DNA from 2 places in the Pedobacter sp. 22226 genome. Region 2 is predicted to be linked to the other one. Evidence: riboswitches for the same ligand, from Rfam matches in the RefSeq annotation. Region 2 holds a riboswitch; the other holds the start of a gene.
The links. A riboswitch is a leader RNA that binds a small molecule or an ion and turns the genes downstream of it on or off. The one in region 2 is predicted to bind S-adenosylmethionine.
Positions count from the first base shown of each region.

Region 1: linked by a shared signal. The riboswitch ahead of ACTJKC_RS24625 (peroxiredoxin family protein) and the one ahead of metH (methionine synthase) in region 2 are both predicted to bind S-adenosylmethionine.

Region 1 is NZ_JBQEPB010000014.1:7,536-15,644, reverse strand. It holds tRNA gene ACTJKC_RS24630 (tRNA-Cys) at 17-87, opposite strand; SAM riboswitch class I at 877-974, shown strand; gene ACTJKC_RS24625 (peroxiredoxin family protein) at 1,133-2,434, shown strand; gene ACTJKC_RS24620 (peroxiredoxin family protein) at 2,722-4,041, shown strand; gene ACTJKC_RS24615 (YceI family protein) at 4,071-4,712, shown strand; gene ACTJKC_RS24610 (cytochrome-c peroxidase) at 5,037-6,008, shown strand; gene ACTJKC_RS24605 (TonB-dependent receptor) at 6,097-8,109, shown strand, end outside.
Region 2 is NZ_JBQEPB010000004.1:160,089-168,197, reverse strand. It holds gene metF (methylenetetrahydrofolate reductase [NAD(P)H]) at 1-358, opposite strand, end outside; gene metH (methionine synthase) at 499-4,197, opposite strand; SAM riboswitch class I at 4,336-4,441, opposite strand; gene ACTJKC_RS10260 (Bax inhibitor-1/YccA family protein) at 4,557-5,312, opposite strand; gene ACTJKC_RS10255 (hypothetical protein) at 5,351-5,917, opposite strand; gene murQ (N-acetylmuramic acid 6-phosphate etherase) at 6,082-6,885, opposite strand; gene ACTJKC_RS10245 (S41 family peptidase) at 7,075-8,109, shown strand, end outside.

The sequences.
Region 1 (8,109 bases), on a different contig from region 2:
TGTAATACAATTTCAGACGTCATGGACGGAATCGAACCGCCGTACTAGGTTTTGCAGACCTTTACCTCGCCACTCGGCCACATGACTATGTGTTCTTTTTCGATTAGCTTATTATCTGCTTTTCGTATAAGACAGAACAAAGGTAAAAATTAATTCTATAAATTCTATAGAAATAGTAGCTTTTTTTTAATTTGTTTTTTCGGCTTGTCATCCTGAGTGTAACGAAGGATCTTTTGATGGAAGATGTAAAATGGAAGATGGAATGAACCAAGCGTTGCGTTCACTTCCTTCAAATACCGTCATTTCGACCGTAGTTGAGAACCCGAAGGCTCTGCGAAGCAAAATCTATCTCTAGATAGATCTCTCCGTTTCACTGCGTTCCAGTCGAGATGACGAAGCGATATGCTCTCCCTCCATGCTCTCCCTCCATGCTCTCTCCCCAGCGCTCTCTGCTAAAAAAAATAAATTATTCTACTGTAAATCAGTTGATTATAAATAAAGTCTATAAAATCTATAGGAATACTTGTTTAAATTGTTCAAAGTTTATACTTTTACAAAAAATTAAAACAGTTCACTAGCAAATCTACGTTCGATATGAAACTCCGCAGACAACCTCAGCCATATTCTCTGATCAATTTTTCAGGTCAGTATAACTGCTGTTGCCGCTAATATAAGCTAAGATACGGATCACCTGATAAAGGTTTTCATTCAGATATTCTCATTTAAAAATCCTGGTACCCCGGGGCATTTTGATAGAATATTATGGTGGTCATGTATTTCAGTCAATAAGTTGCCGGGGTATCAGGAACAGCCAAAACTAATCACCACCACTAGTTTAGGTTATTACTCTAATTAATTCACCACCATTAATTAGTTGATTTATACAGAAGAAGGGAGAGTCAGTACTCGTTGAACTTCTAGCAACTTTCCATAGGAAAAAGTGCTCAAACTGATCTAGCAATAGATTATAAATTAACCGATAACAAGTAAACACACTGTTTCTCGTTAAGGATCATGATGCAATAACAGCTGATAAACAGCCTGTAGCCTTGCTGTATGGTTTTCTGTGCGAATCATTGTGCCTTGTTATCAAAAACTCTAAAACGATAGTGTTTAACTAATAATGATGATTATGAAAACGAGAATTACCTCAAAAATTGCATGCCTAACCACCTCAGTTTTGCTACTGGGCGGCATTGCATCAGCCAGGGTGGCAAAACCGTTCCCTAAAGAAGGGATCTGGAGGGGAGAGTTTAGTGTAAGCGAATCAAAAGTGCCTTTTAACTTCCAGTTAAAAGGAAAAACACCACAAACAGCCATTTTAACGCTCATTAATGGTTCCAGACGTGATGATTTTCATGTAGAACGACGCGGCGACGACTCGATTTACGTAAAAATGAACACTTATGATGCGGCGCTGGTCGCGAAGATCGAAACTGATGGTACCTTATCTGGCGAATACCGCAGTCTGGTACCCGGTTTCAGGGGCAATTCTTTGCCTTTTGTTGCCGAACATGGCAAAAGTTACCGCTTTGTAGAACCGGGTAAAGATGTAGCTCCAAAACACAACATTACTGGTAAGTGGGAAATTAGAACCTATACCAAAGAAGCTGTACCGGCCTCAATTGCTTTGTTAAAACAGAACGGCAACAAACTTACCGGTGTAATTATGACCGTTGTAGGCGATACCCGCGAGCTCGAAGGTACCGTACAGGGCGATGAATTTGAGTTGTCGGGTTTTACCGGGCCGAGTCCTTTTATTGTGAAGGGAAAAATCAACGATGATAACAGCATTACCGGCGAACAGGGTTTTGGAATTTACAAAAACCTGAAATTTGATGGTCAGCGTAACGAAAAAGCCGAACTTCCTGATCCTTATAAACTTACTTTCCTTAAAGAAGGTTACAGCAAACTTGATTTTACCTTCCCTGATCTGAGCGGGAAAAATGTTTCTTTAAGTGATGATAAATACAAAGGTAAGGTAGTGATTATCGAAACCATTGGTACCTGGTGCCCGAATTGTACAGATCAAACGGTATTTCTTTCACCATGGTTTAAAAAGAACCAAAAACGTGGGGTAGAAGCCATAGCCATTGGTTTTGAGCAGAAAGATGACCTGGAATATGCCAAATATACCTTAGGCAAGCTGAAAGAAAAATATGATATCACTTATGATATTCTGTTCGGTGGTATTGCCGATAAAAAAGTGGTGGCCGAAAAATTGCCTGCGCTCAATAAATTCATTGCTTTCCCAACTACGATTATTATCGATAGAAAAGGAAATGTGCGGGAAATCTACACCGGTTATACCGGAACCGTAACCGGAAAATACTTTAACGATTACGAAGCCAAATTCAATAAAGTGTTAGACGAGCTGATTGCTGAACCAGTGCCCGAAAAGCTCGCCGCAACCGAAACACTAAAAAGTAAATAAAACCAAACCAACTATATTAAATATTGGGCTGTATATAAAGATTTGTTAATAGTATGATTGACAGAGAAGTTTCCTGGTTATTGAATGGACGCAAAACGTCGTCATTGCGAGGAGGCTTTTTCAGCCGAGGAAGCAATCTTACAACGATCGCTAAAAGTGTGCGCTTTAAGATTGCTTCGTGCCTCGCAATGACGGACTTTTTTATTCTGCCAAAGTAACTCGTCCAAGAATACGTCAAAAAATTGAGATACAGCCCATATTTTAACCTACACCTAAAATTATAAAAGATGAAAAATTACTATGCTAAAATGCAGGTGCTGGCTTTAGCATCCCTCATTTCTACTGCAGCTTTTGCTGTAAATAAAGTAGATGAAGAGCCAAAAGTGGCCAAAAAATTTATAAAAGAAGGAATATGGCGAGGCGTATTCAAGGTTGCTGAAACCGAAGTGCCATTTAATTTCGAACTTAAAGGAAAAGATGCTGAGCATGCTACTTTCACGCTGTTAAACGGAACCCGCAGAGACGATTTCCACATCAAATATTTAGGTCAGGATTCTTTGTTCATCAAAATGAATACCTACGATGCCGCTTTGGTAGCTAAAATAGAAAGCGATGGCAGGATCTCTGGCGAATATAAAAGCCTGGTGCCAGGTTTACAGGGTAATGCTTTACCTTTTACTGCCGAACAAGGCAAATCGTATCGCTTTGTTGAACCTGGTAAAGATGTAGCACCTACCGCCAATTTAACCGGTAAATGGGAATTTAAAGGATTTTCGAAAGAAGCTGTCCCAAATAAAGTAGCCATACTGAAACAGGAAGGCAATAAACTTACCGGCGTAATTATGCAGGTAACCGGCGATAGTCGCGAACTCGAAGGTACCGTACAGGGAAACCAGTTTGTGCTTTCAGGCTTTAGCGGCCCGAGCCCGAAAATATATAAAGGTACCATTAACGAAGACGGTACACTTTCTGGCGAAATCAGTCAGGGGATTTACGATAACTTAAAGTTTACAGGTGTAAAAGACAGCAAAGCCGAACTGCCTGATCCCTACAAATTAACACACTTAAAAGAAGGTGTTAAAAAACTTGCTTTTACTTTTCCAGACCTCAACGGCAAACCGGTTTCGTTAACCGACGATAAATATAAAGGTAAAGTGGTGATTGTAGAATTGGTAGGTACCTGGTGCCCTAACTGTACCGATCAAACCGTATTTCTTTCGCCCTGGTTCAATAAAAACAGCAAAAGAGGTGTAGAGGCTATTGCGATCGGTTTCGAACAGAAAGACGACCTCGAATATGGAAAATATACCCTGGGTAAACTCCGCGATAAATACAATATCAAATACGATATCCTGTTCGGAGGACTGGCTGATAAACGTTTGGTTGCCGATAAACTTCCGGCTTTGAACAAATTTATTGCTTACCCAACCACCATTATCATCGACCGTAAGGGTGAAGTACGCGAAATCTACACCGGATACACCGGAACTGTTACTGGAAAATACTACGATGATTATGAGAAAAAATTCAATAAAGTACTGGACGAATTAATTGCAGAACCAGTACCATCGGCAGCCTATTTTGAGGCGCAGGCAAATGGAAAATAGATACCACCTCAACTAAAAACCAAAATATAATGTTACAGTACAAAACGATTGCACTCATTGCTACCACCATCGTAGCTGGATCTTTAACCGCTTTAAACGGACCAAAACCTAAACTTAAAGCACCTGCCGAAACTTCGGTAAGTAAACTGGTAAACTATAAAGTAAATGCCGAACAGAGTAAACTAACCTGGCTGGCTAAAAAAGTAACCGGAGAACATTCGGGAACCATCAATGTTACTTCGGGATCTTTGGCCCTGGATAATAAAGTGCTAAAAGGCGGAAGCTTTGAACTGGATACCAAAACCATTGCGGTAACCGATTTAACGGATAAAGAAACCAATGCAAAATTGTTGGGCCACTTAAAAAGTGCTGATTTTTTTGCCGTTGATAAGTTTGATAAAGCTACTTTCAATATCACTTCGGCCCAAAGTACAGGTGCGGGTACTTATAATGTAAAAGGAAAACTCACCATTAAAGGCATTACCAACGAAATTACTTTCCCGGCTACGGTTAAGCAAGATGGCAACAAAGTAACGGCCAATGCAAAAATTATTATCGACAGAACCAAGTATGATATCAAATTCAGATCAAAAAGCTTTTTTGAAAACCTCGGCGACAAAACCATTTATGATGATTTTGAGCTGAATGTACAGCTTGTTGCCAATAATTAAAAAATCTCTTGTTAAGGTTAGTGGAGTGTGGGAGGATGTTTGTTCTCCCTGCCTCTGGCTATTACCTGGTTGTCATTCTGAGTGCAACGAAGAATCTTTACAGTCGTCACCCTGTCCCGATTCATCGGGATCAGGGTCTATCATGCAAGTAAGGTATTCATTTCTGCGTATCGATCGGGTTCCGTGTTTCATCGGCCAGGGATTCTTCACTGCGTTCAGAATGACAGTCAATATGATTTGAAATAGATCTCTCCACTCCGCGATGCTCCGGTCGAGATGACGACACTCTTTAGCATGACGATTCGATATTACCCCAATAAACCAATGAAAAAAAGCAAACTCATAATCCCCCTAAGTCTTATCACCTTAGTGATACTGATGGCCGGTTTTGGTGCCGATGATCCGACAGTAATCAACAGCAGGGAGCGTTTGGGCGAAAAATTGTTTTTTGATCCGATTCTTTCCAAAGATAAAAGCATCAGCTGTGCTTCGTGCCATAAACCGGAGTTTGCTTTTGCCGATACCGCAAGGGTAAGTTTAGGTGTTGGCGGAACTAAGGGAACGCGTAATTCGCCATCGGTAACCAACCTTTCGGGCCGGCCGAATCTTTTTTGGGATGGCAGGGCTGCCTCTCTCGAAGATCAGGCTTTGCAACCCATCATCAATCCGGTTGAAATGAACCTGCCCATTGCTGATGCCATCGATAGATTACAGAAAGACAAAGAATATGCAGCACTTTTTCAAAAGATTTTTAATGCACCGCCCACCCAAAAGAATTTACTGCTGGCCATTGCTTCTTTCGAACGGACTTTAGAAACCGCAAATAGTCCTTATGACCGTTACATCAATGGTGATGATAAAGCGATATCCGAAAATGCCAAACGGGGCAGAATGTTGTTTATCGGAAAAGCCAACTGTAACAACTGTCATTCGGGTGAAGATTTTACTGCCGATCGTTTTAAAGGCATAGGATTATTTAACGATGAAGAGTTGAAAGACCAGGGTAGATTTGAGGTAACCGGTAATCCGGAACATAAAGGACATTTTAAAATCCCGGGTTTAAGAAATGTTGGCTTAACGGCCCCATATATGCACAATGGGATGTTTAAAACGCTAAAAGAAGTAATCCAGTATTATAATAACCCAGACGCAGTAATTAAAAATGGCAAAAACAGGGACCTTTCCCTAAATAAACCATTGGGATTAAGCGAAACCGACATAAACGATATTGAAGCTTTTTTACTGTCGCTAACCGACGACAGATTTCAAAAACCAAACCATAAAACAGGCCAATAGCCAAAACCCGAAAAATCAATTTTAAAACATTTTTCAACCCGAAAAAAGGTCGAAGGGCCATTGGTATGTCTATTCCAAAATAAACAACATGAAGATAAAATTACTATTCATATTACTGTTGAGTACAGTTATTTACTCAAAATTAGTTGCCCAGCAGCGGATCATCACCGGGGTGGTGGTTGCTGCAGAAGATCAGTCACCATTACCTGGCGTATCGGTAAGAATCAAGGGATTAGATGGCTCTACCGTTACAGATAAGGATGGCGCATTTAAAATTTCAACCAAAAACGGACGCTTTATCGAAGTATCCTACATCGGTTATAAAACCGCCATCGTAGAAATTGGATCGGCTACCAAACTGAACGTTTCGCTCGAACAAGCTGATAATACTTTAACCGAATTACAGATTGTAGGCTCGAGGAATGCTAACCGAACCAAACTTAATTCGCCTGTTCCGGTAGATGTAATCGATTTAAAAACATTGCAGCAAACCTCACCACAGGCCAGTGTAACGCAGTTACTCCAGTATGTATCACCATCTTTCCACTCTTCGGTTTCCGGTGGTGGCGATGCCGCTTCGGCAACTTCTACCGTACAATTGAAAGGCCTGGGCGTAGATCAGGTATTGGTGCTGGTAAACGGAAAAAGAAGACATAAAAGCTCGAACATCAGTTGGGGCGGTTTGGGTAACGGGGCAACCGGATACGATCTGAATGCCATTCCGGTGGGTTCGATAGATCGTATCGAAATTTTACGCGACGGTGCTGCGGCCCAATATGGATCGGATGCCATTGCAGGCGTAATTAACGTGGTGCTGAAAAATACTCCTGATGAAATTACGGCAAGCACGATTGAAAGTATCCGCCGCAGGGGAGATGGCTTAACCACCAGGAGCAATGCTAATATCGGACTAAAACTGGGCGCAAAAGGTTTCCTGAATATCACTGGCGAATATGCCACACAAGCGGTTTCACTTCCTTCCGGAAATGATTCAGATGGGATTTACATCGGTCCGGCTTATGGTGGCGGAGCCAATACCAGGGGTTTTGACCAGATCTATACCAAAGAAATTGATGATGCCATTATTGCCAGCCGCGGTATCGACCGGCATTTCTTTGATCAGCGTGGATCCACCAATAAATCCAAAGATGGTTTATTATCATTCAATGCCGGAATCCCGTTGAGAGATGGTTTTGAAGTATATTCATTCGGTGGCATCAGTCACCGTAACTCGCAGTTTACCGCTGTATACCGTTTGCCGGGCTGGACAGAGCGCAACAATACCTTTGTTTATCCGGATGGATTTCTGCCTGCCATGGATAACATCATCACCGATCAATCTCTGGCAATAGGTGTAAAAGGCAAGATAAGCGGATGGAACTTCGACGTATCCAATGTTTACGGGAGAAATGCTTTTGATAACATCATCAGCAATACGTTGAATGCCAGTTTAGGTCAAAAAACACCTCGTACCTTTAATGCGGGCAGTTACAATGCTTCACAGAACAGCGGAAGTTTAGATTTTTCAAGGAAATTTGATAAAGTACTTAAAGGTCTGAATGTTGCCTTTGGCGGACAGTACCGCGTAGAAACCTATCAGATTATTGCAGGCGAAGAAGGTTCTTATTCGAAAGCCGATTTAAGTACCATTTATTCTATTGGTTATACCACTGGGGGCATTCCATATTTCGTAGCTGCGGGCAGCACACCTTTAAACGGACTTTCTCCGGGTTCGCAGATCCATGCCGGTTTCAGGCCATCAAATGAAGTGAATGTGAAACGTTCTATTTCTGCTGCTTATGCGGATCTCGAATTGAACGTAACCGATAAATGGCTTTTATCAGGCGCGGTTAGGGTAGAAAATTATTCCGATTTTGGAAGCGTAACCACCTACAAAGCCGCAACGCGTTACGGTTTCGCTAAATGGCTGGCCGTTCGTGGTGGTTACAATACCGGTTTCAGGGCTCCCGATCTGGCACAGTTTTACTACACAGAAACCTCTACTACCTTTCAGAACGGAGTTGCGATAGATCAGGTTACGGCAAATAATGTAAATCCTGCAACCAAAGCCTTGGGTATTCCATCGCTACAACCCGAAAAA
Region 2 (8,109 bases):
TATCGATACCTAAAAACTGTAAATCGATCAGCGCATTTTCAGTTTCTTCTTTAGTAAATCCACCGCAGATTAAATGCGGAACGGCATCAACCTTATATTTATGGATAATGGCCGCACAGATAGCAATCGTACCCGGACGTTTGCGGTAAGATACTTTTTGAAGCAAACCATTGGCCTGCTCTTTATAAATATAATCTTCGCGAAGCGATGTTACATCAATAAAAGGAGGATTAAATTCCAGCAGAGGCTCTATTGCATCGTAAATCCATTGAATACTTTGCCCTTTTACAGGTGGTAATAATTCGAAAGAGAATAAGGTTTTACCCTTTGCGTTTTTTATATGGTCTGTAATCTTCATACCGTAGTTTGGTTGTCATGCTGAATGCAATAAAGCATTTATAGCATATTGCAGTTCCTGTTCTTTACGACTGCAAGCATCAATTTATATTTTCTTCGTTTAGCGATCCTTCGTTGCACGCAGGATGACAAAGCGACAGGTTAATAAGCTAAATTCGGACTTAACCATCGCTCCACTTCTTCAACCGGCATATTTTTCCTGATGGCATAATCTTCAATCTGGTCTTTGGTTATTTTTCCTAACCCAAAATACCTCGAATCAGGGTGTGCGAAATAAAATCCACTTACCGCTGCTGTAGGATACATGGCATAACTTTCAGTTAAACGCAATCCGATTTTATTCTCCGCATCCAATAACTGGAATAAAGTTCCTTTTTCGGTATGTTCCGGACAAGCCGGATAACCTGGTGCCGGACGGATTCCTGCATATTCTTCTTTAATCAGCTCCTGGTTACTCAGGTTTTCATCCTGTGCATAACCCCAGTATTCTTTACGCACCCGCTCATGCATGCGTTCTGCAAAGGCCTCTGCCAAACGATCGGCCAGCGCTTTGGCCATGATGCTGTTGTAATCGTCATAGTTGGATTCAAACTCATTTACCAGTTCATCTATCCCAATACCCGCAGTTACGGCAAAACCACCGAAATAATCCTGAATGCCGCTTTCTTTTGGTGCAATAAAATCAGATAAGGCGTAATAAGGCTGCCCGTCTACTTTTTCTGCCTGCTGGCGGAGAGTATGAATTTTGACTAGTTTGGCGTTTGGAGTTTGGAGTTTGGAGTCTCCCAACTCAGCACCCTCAACTCTCAACTCGATATCGTCTCCTACCGCATTTGCTGGCCAGAAACCAATTACGGCTCTCGCGGTCAATAATTTCTCATCGAGGATACGCTTTAACAAAGTCTGTGCATCATCAAAAAGTTTTTTGGCCTCATCGCCCACATTTTTATCATCGAAAATTTTCGGATAACTCCCCCTAAGTTCCCAAGTATGGAAAAATGGTGTCCAATCGATATAAGGTACCAGTTCTTCTAAAGGATAATTATCAAAAACCCTTGTACCGGTAAATTCCGGAACAGGCAGATTAGGCTGAAAATCGATTTTAAATTTATTTTCGCGTGCTTCTTCAATCGTTTTAAAACGTTTATCCGAGCGCTTGTTCAAATGTGCTTCGCGTGCTTTATCGTATTCTGCCCTGATGCCTGCAATATATTCGTCTCTGGTATCAGGATTCATTAAAGTGCTGCAAACGGTTACACTTCTTGAAGCATCCAGCACATGGATGGCTGGTCCGGAGTAATTTGGAGCTACCTTTACTGCAGCATGGATCCTCGAAGTTGTAGCACCACCTATGATTAATGGAATGGTAAAACCTTCGCGCTCCATTTCTTTTGCAAAGTGAACCATTTCATCCAGCGACGGGGTAATTAAACCACTTAAACCAATAATATCGGCATTAATTTCTTTGGCTTTTTTAATGATTTCCTGTGCCGGAACCATCACCCCCATATCTACAATTTCGAAGTTATTACAGGCGAGTACCACACCCACAATATTTTTTCCAATATCATGCACATCGCCTTTAACGGTAGCCATTAATACTTTACCTGCCGACGAATTCTGATCCTGATCGGGATTATCTAATTTCTCTTGCTCTATAAATGGCAATAAATAGGCTACAGCTTTTTTCATTACCCTCGCTGATTTTACCACCTGGGGCAGGAACATTTTTCCGGCACCAAATAAATCACCAACGATGTTCATTCCATCCATCAGCGGTCCTTCGATTACCTGAATCGGGCGGGCGTATTTTTGCCGGGCTTCTTCCACGTCATCATCCAGGTACTCCACAATTCCTTTCACCAAAGAATGTGATAACCTTTCTTCAACAGAGCCTTTTCTCCACTCTTCATCTTTAACAACCTCTTTACCTTTCGATTTTACGGTATCGGCATATTCTACCAAACGCTCCGTTGCATCTTCTCTTCGGTTTAACAATACATCTTCTACCCTTTCTAACAGTTCAGGCGGAATTTCCTGATAAACCTCCAACATCCCCGCATTTACAATTCCCATATCTAAACCAGCCTGAATGGCATGATAAAGAAATGCCGAGTGCATGGCCTCCCGAACGGTATTATTACCCCTGAAAGAGAACGAAATATTCGAAACCCCACCGCTTACTTTGGCATAAGGCAGGTTTTCTTTAATCCAGCGGGTGGCATTGATGAAATCGACAGCATAATTGTTATGCTCTTCGAGTCCTGTTGCTACAGTTAAGATATTCGGGTCGAAAATAATATCTTCAGGCGGAAAGCCGATTTCGTGTACCAGGATATCGTAACTTCTTTTACAGATTTCCTTTCTGCGCTCGTAATTATCGGCCTGACCTTGTTCATCAAAAGCCATTACCACAACCGCAGCACCGTATTGCATAATTTTACGGGCACTCTCACGGAATTTATCTTCCCCTTCTTTTAAAGAAATGGAGTTTACAATTCCTTTTCCTTGCAAACATTTCAGGCCATTTTCAATAACCGACCATTTGGATGAATCGACCATGATGGGCAATTTGGCGATATCAGGTTCTGAAGCAATGAGGTTTAAGAATTTGGTCATTGCCGCTTCCGAATCCAACATCCCTTCATCCATGTTTACATCGATTACCTGTGCACCACCTTCTACCTGTTGCAAAGCAACGGCCAATGCAGCTTCGTAATCGCCACCCAAAATCAGTTTAGAGAATTTTGGAGAACCTGTAATATTAGTCCTTTCGCCGATGTTTACAAAAATACTATCAGGGGTGATGGTTACCGGCTCTAATCCACTTAAACGCATGTAAGGCTCCAGTACAGGTATTTTCCTGGGTACAGCTTTTCTAGCGTTTTTGGCAATACAGCCAATATGCTCAGGTGTAGTACCACAACAGCCACCCACAATATTCACAAAACCAGAGGCAATAAAATCATCCACCAGATGAGCCGTTTCGTGTGGTTGTTCATCATACGCACCAAACTCGTTCGGTAAACCTGCATTTGGATAGGCCGAAACATAACATCCGGCTTTTGCCGCTAACTCTTCAATGTGCGGACGCATTTCCTTTGCACCCAAAGCGCAGTTAAAACCGATACTTAATGGTTTTGCGTGCATTACAGAGTTTAAGAAAGCTTCTGCCGTTTGACCGGAAAGCGTTCTGCCAGAGGCATCGGTAATGGTTCCGGAAATCATGATTTCGAGTTTACGGCCAATTACCTCTTCATATTTTTTAATGGCTACAATGGCCACTTTTGCATTTAAAGTATCGAAAATGGTTTCGATTAATAATACATCCGAGCCACCATCTACCAGGCCACGTACCTGCTCGTAATAGGCTTCTTCGAGTTCGTCAAAATAAACCGCCCTGAAACCAGGATCGTTTACATTTGGCGACATAGAAAGGGTACGGTTGGTTGGACCAATGGCACCGGCAACAAAACATTTACGATCTGGATTTGCCGCCATAAATTCATTTGCAGCTTCTTTTGCTATCCGTGCACCTTCAAAACTCATTTCGTAAGAAAGGTCTTCCATCTGGTAATCGGCCATGGAAATGCGCTGGGTACTGAAGGTATTGGTTTCGATAATATCGGCACCAGCCGCCATATACTCCAGGTGTATCGTTTTTATAATATCCGGACGCGTGATGTTCAGCAAATCATTATTGCCTTTTACATCACAGGGATGGTCCTTAAATCGCTCTCCCCTAAAATCTTCTTCGGTTAAGGTATATCGCTGAATCATGGTACCCATAGCACCATCAATCACCAAAATACGTTTCTCTAATTCTTCTCTTATGCTCATTCTAGTTGTTAGATATGAGATGTGAGACATGTGATATGAGAATTATTAAGCACAAATTATGACTCAAATCTCATATCTATCATCTCAAATCTCAAAAAAAGGCTTATCTAAAAAGTTGGTACGTGAATCGTAATCCTAAACTTATCTGGCCCCGAATTTATCCGGGATAGAATTTAGCACCTTGTATGGTTACAGGTTGCTAAGACTTCGTTGGGTCTAATCCCTCCGTCTTTCTTAATAAGCGTACAAAAATGCAACAAAGCTACATCAATTCCAAAATTTATCGCTTTGCCGCCAAATAAAATTACAAAGGCCATGCAAAACTGCACAGCCTTTAAAATATTGTTCTGTTTTTAATCTTATCTTCTGTTACCGAAAATGCGTAATAAGAATAAAAAGATGTTAAGAAAATCAAGATATAAGCGCAATGCCGCAACTATTGCCATCTTTTTTGATTCTACCTGTAGTACCTGTTCTCCACTTGCTTCGATACCCTGACCAATCTGTTTAATTTTCTGAACATCGTAAGCGGTTAAAGCCGTAAAGATTGCGATACCAATAAATGCCATAAATAAACTAAACTGCTCACTTTGGATAAACATATTAACCACACTTGCAATTACTAATCCGATTACGCCAACCATTAAAATAGGGCCGAATTTACTTAAATCGATATTGGTAGTATAACCCATAACTGCCATAATACCAAAAATACCAGCAGCACCTGCAAAGCAGCTTACTACCGAACCAGAAGTATAAGCCAATAGGATAAAACTTAAACTTACACCTGTTAATACCGAGTATAAAACAAAAACACCTATCAAAGCTGGGTAAGAAAGTTTACTTAAGCCAAAACTCATCAGTAAAACAAGTCCAAGTGGCGCAAACATAGCAATGTATCCAAAAATAGACATCCCTACTTTGCCGGTAGATGGGTTAACAGTTAAAAGATATTGCATAAACTGCTCATTTGTTCCAAAAAGATAAGCAGCTACGGTTGATAAACTCAAGGCAACGAACATCCATAAGAAAACGTTTGCAAAGAATTTTTTAGAAACAGAGTTCTCTTGTACAAAAACACTGTTTTTTTGATATTCGAAATTTTGTTGTTCCATTTTAAATTTTGTGTATTTAACTATATAAAAATAAATATTTAGTTTAATCTTTTTGTCAACAGTTCTTCAACTTTTTTAAAGAACTGAAGGGGTTTTAATGTGCGCCATGGCAGATTATCAAAAGCGCCTCCAAAGTTAATGTAATAATCGATGTTATTGTCTCTAAATTCGGCAATTACATGTTCCTGGAAATTCACCCCAACAATCCAGCCATCTTCTACTTCCTGAAACCATTCTTCGTAATAACTGTCGTCAGAAGAATGAAAATTCAATACATTTTCGCCAATCAGGATAAATTTATTGATGCCTTCATCCATCATCAGCTCTAAAATATCGCGCTTGAGTAACATAATGTCGTTGTTAATGGCATCGTTCCACTCCCCTATAAATTCTATAATGGCATAACTCCGGTCGTAATCGGCATATAACACCTTCATGTAAAGCGTATTCGAACCAAACTCGTCCCACTGCGGGTGCAGTAAAAAATTATAAATCTGCTTATCAAAATAAAGCTCCGAATATTCGGTATTGTAAAACGGCGAACGCTCGTCTTCTGCCGAAATATAATCATCTCTCCACTGGTAATAAGGCTCTATCTCGTGCATATACTTTAATTATTGAATGATTGAACAGACAAATTATTGAATGATTGAATTTTGAATGAGAGATAAATAAATTATCGAATGAATGAATTTTGAATGAGTGAATATTAAAAGCTACTCCCAAATTCCATCATTCAAAATTTTCTCATTTCGTCATTCTATCATTTTTAGTGTCCTGCTTCTACTGCTTTACGTACGCTTCCGTAACGGGTTAACAATTCGGCGGCTTCATCGTAGCCAATATTTAGTTCGTCGGCAACCATTTGTGTACCGCGATCGACTAATTTATGGTTAGTTAACTGCATATCGACCATTTTATTGCCAACTACGCGCCCCAGCTGAACCATAACGGTGGTACTCAGCATGTTTAAAACCATTTTTTGTGCCGTGCCCGATTTCATACGGGTAGATCCGGTAACAAACTCAGGTCCAACCACCACTTCAACCGGGAAATCCGATTCTGCAGCTATTGGTCCGCCGGTATTACAAACAATACAACCGGTTAAAATGCCATGTTTGCGTGCCGTGTTCAATCCACCGATCACATAAGGTGTGGTACCCGAAGCAGCCAAACCTACCAGACAATCTTTTTCGTTGATGTTAAATTCCTGAAGATCTTTCCAGGCCTGTTCGGCGTCATCTTCTGCAAATTCTACTGCTTTTCTAATGGCCGTATCACCACCAGCAATGATGCCAACAACCCAATCAAAAGGAACACCATAGGTTGGAGGGCACTCTGAGGCATCAACCACACCTAAACGACCACTGGTACCTGCTCCAATATAAAAAAGACGGCCACCTTTTTTCATCCGTCCGGCAACTGCCGTTGTTAATTTTTCGATCTGAGGCAAAGATTTCTCAACGGCATAGGCAACCGTTTTATCTTCGTTATTAATGCCCTGCAGAACTTCCAATACCGACATCTGATCAATGTGGCTGTAATTGGATTCTTGCTCGGTAACTCTGTCCATAAATTTAATTTTGATAAAATTCGGTAAATTCTTTCTAAAATCTACCCTAAAAAATCAAAAATATATCTCACAAACATCAACGAACTCCTTCTTGGCGTTAATTAATGTTAAAAATTATAAACAAAAGACACGAAAATGCAGTTAAAAAATATATCAACCCGCTAATTTTCATAAATTTGCCTAACGCTGATGAAAAAAAATACCCGTAATAACATACTGATTGCCACGAGCTATTCTGTAATTTTAATAGCGGGTATGTTTTTGGGCATAAAATTTATTAAAGACCAGGGTTTTGGCGTAAAAAAAAGCCCGCAGCTTGCTGTTAACAGCGACGAAAAATTAAATGAAATTCTGCACATCATCAACGGCAATTATGTTGATGATATCAATACCGATTCGCTTCAAAATTTACCGATAGACAGCGTTTTACATCAACTCGATCCACATAGTGTGTACCTGCCTCCAACCGATGCACAGGATATGACTGATAACCTGGAAGGCAATTTTGAAGGTGTAGGTATAGAATACTACATGCTTAACGATACCATGATGGTTACGGGCGTGGTTAAAGACGGTCCGGCTTACCAGGCAGGTATAAAATTGGGCGATAAAATCCTCAGTATCGATACCGCTACGGTAAGCGGAAGAAATTTACCAAAAGATCAGCTTACCGGCCGTTTTAAAGGTAAGGCCGGCACAGGAGTAAGTGTGGTACTTTTACACCCCAATGCGCAGCAGAGCAACCGCATTATGGTTACCCGTGGCAAAGTAAACATCAGCAGTATAGATGCCGCTTACATGATCAACAATGAAACAGGTTATGTGCGCATCAGTAAATTTGGCGCCAATACCGATAACGATTTTTCTGTTGCGGCAAACAACCTGAAAGCAAAAGGCATGAAAAAGCTGATTCTCGATTTACGTGATAATGGCGGGGGATATTTTACCGCTGCAACTGGCTTAGCTGATCAGTTTTTACCAGAAAATAAACTTATTGTATATACACAGGGTAAACATGAACCCCGCACCGATTATTTTTCTACCGGAACAGGTGCCTTTCAAAATGGTAAACTTGCAGTGCTGATCAATGAAAATACAGCTTCTGCCAGTGAAATTGTTGCAGGAGCCATTCAGGATTTAGGAAGGGGCATTATTGTTGGCCGCCGCTCATTTGGTAAGGGTTTGGTACAGGAGCAATTTGCCTTTGGCGATGGCTCTGCACTT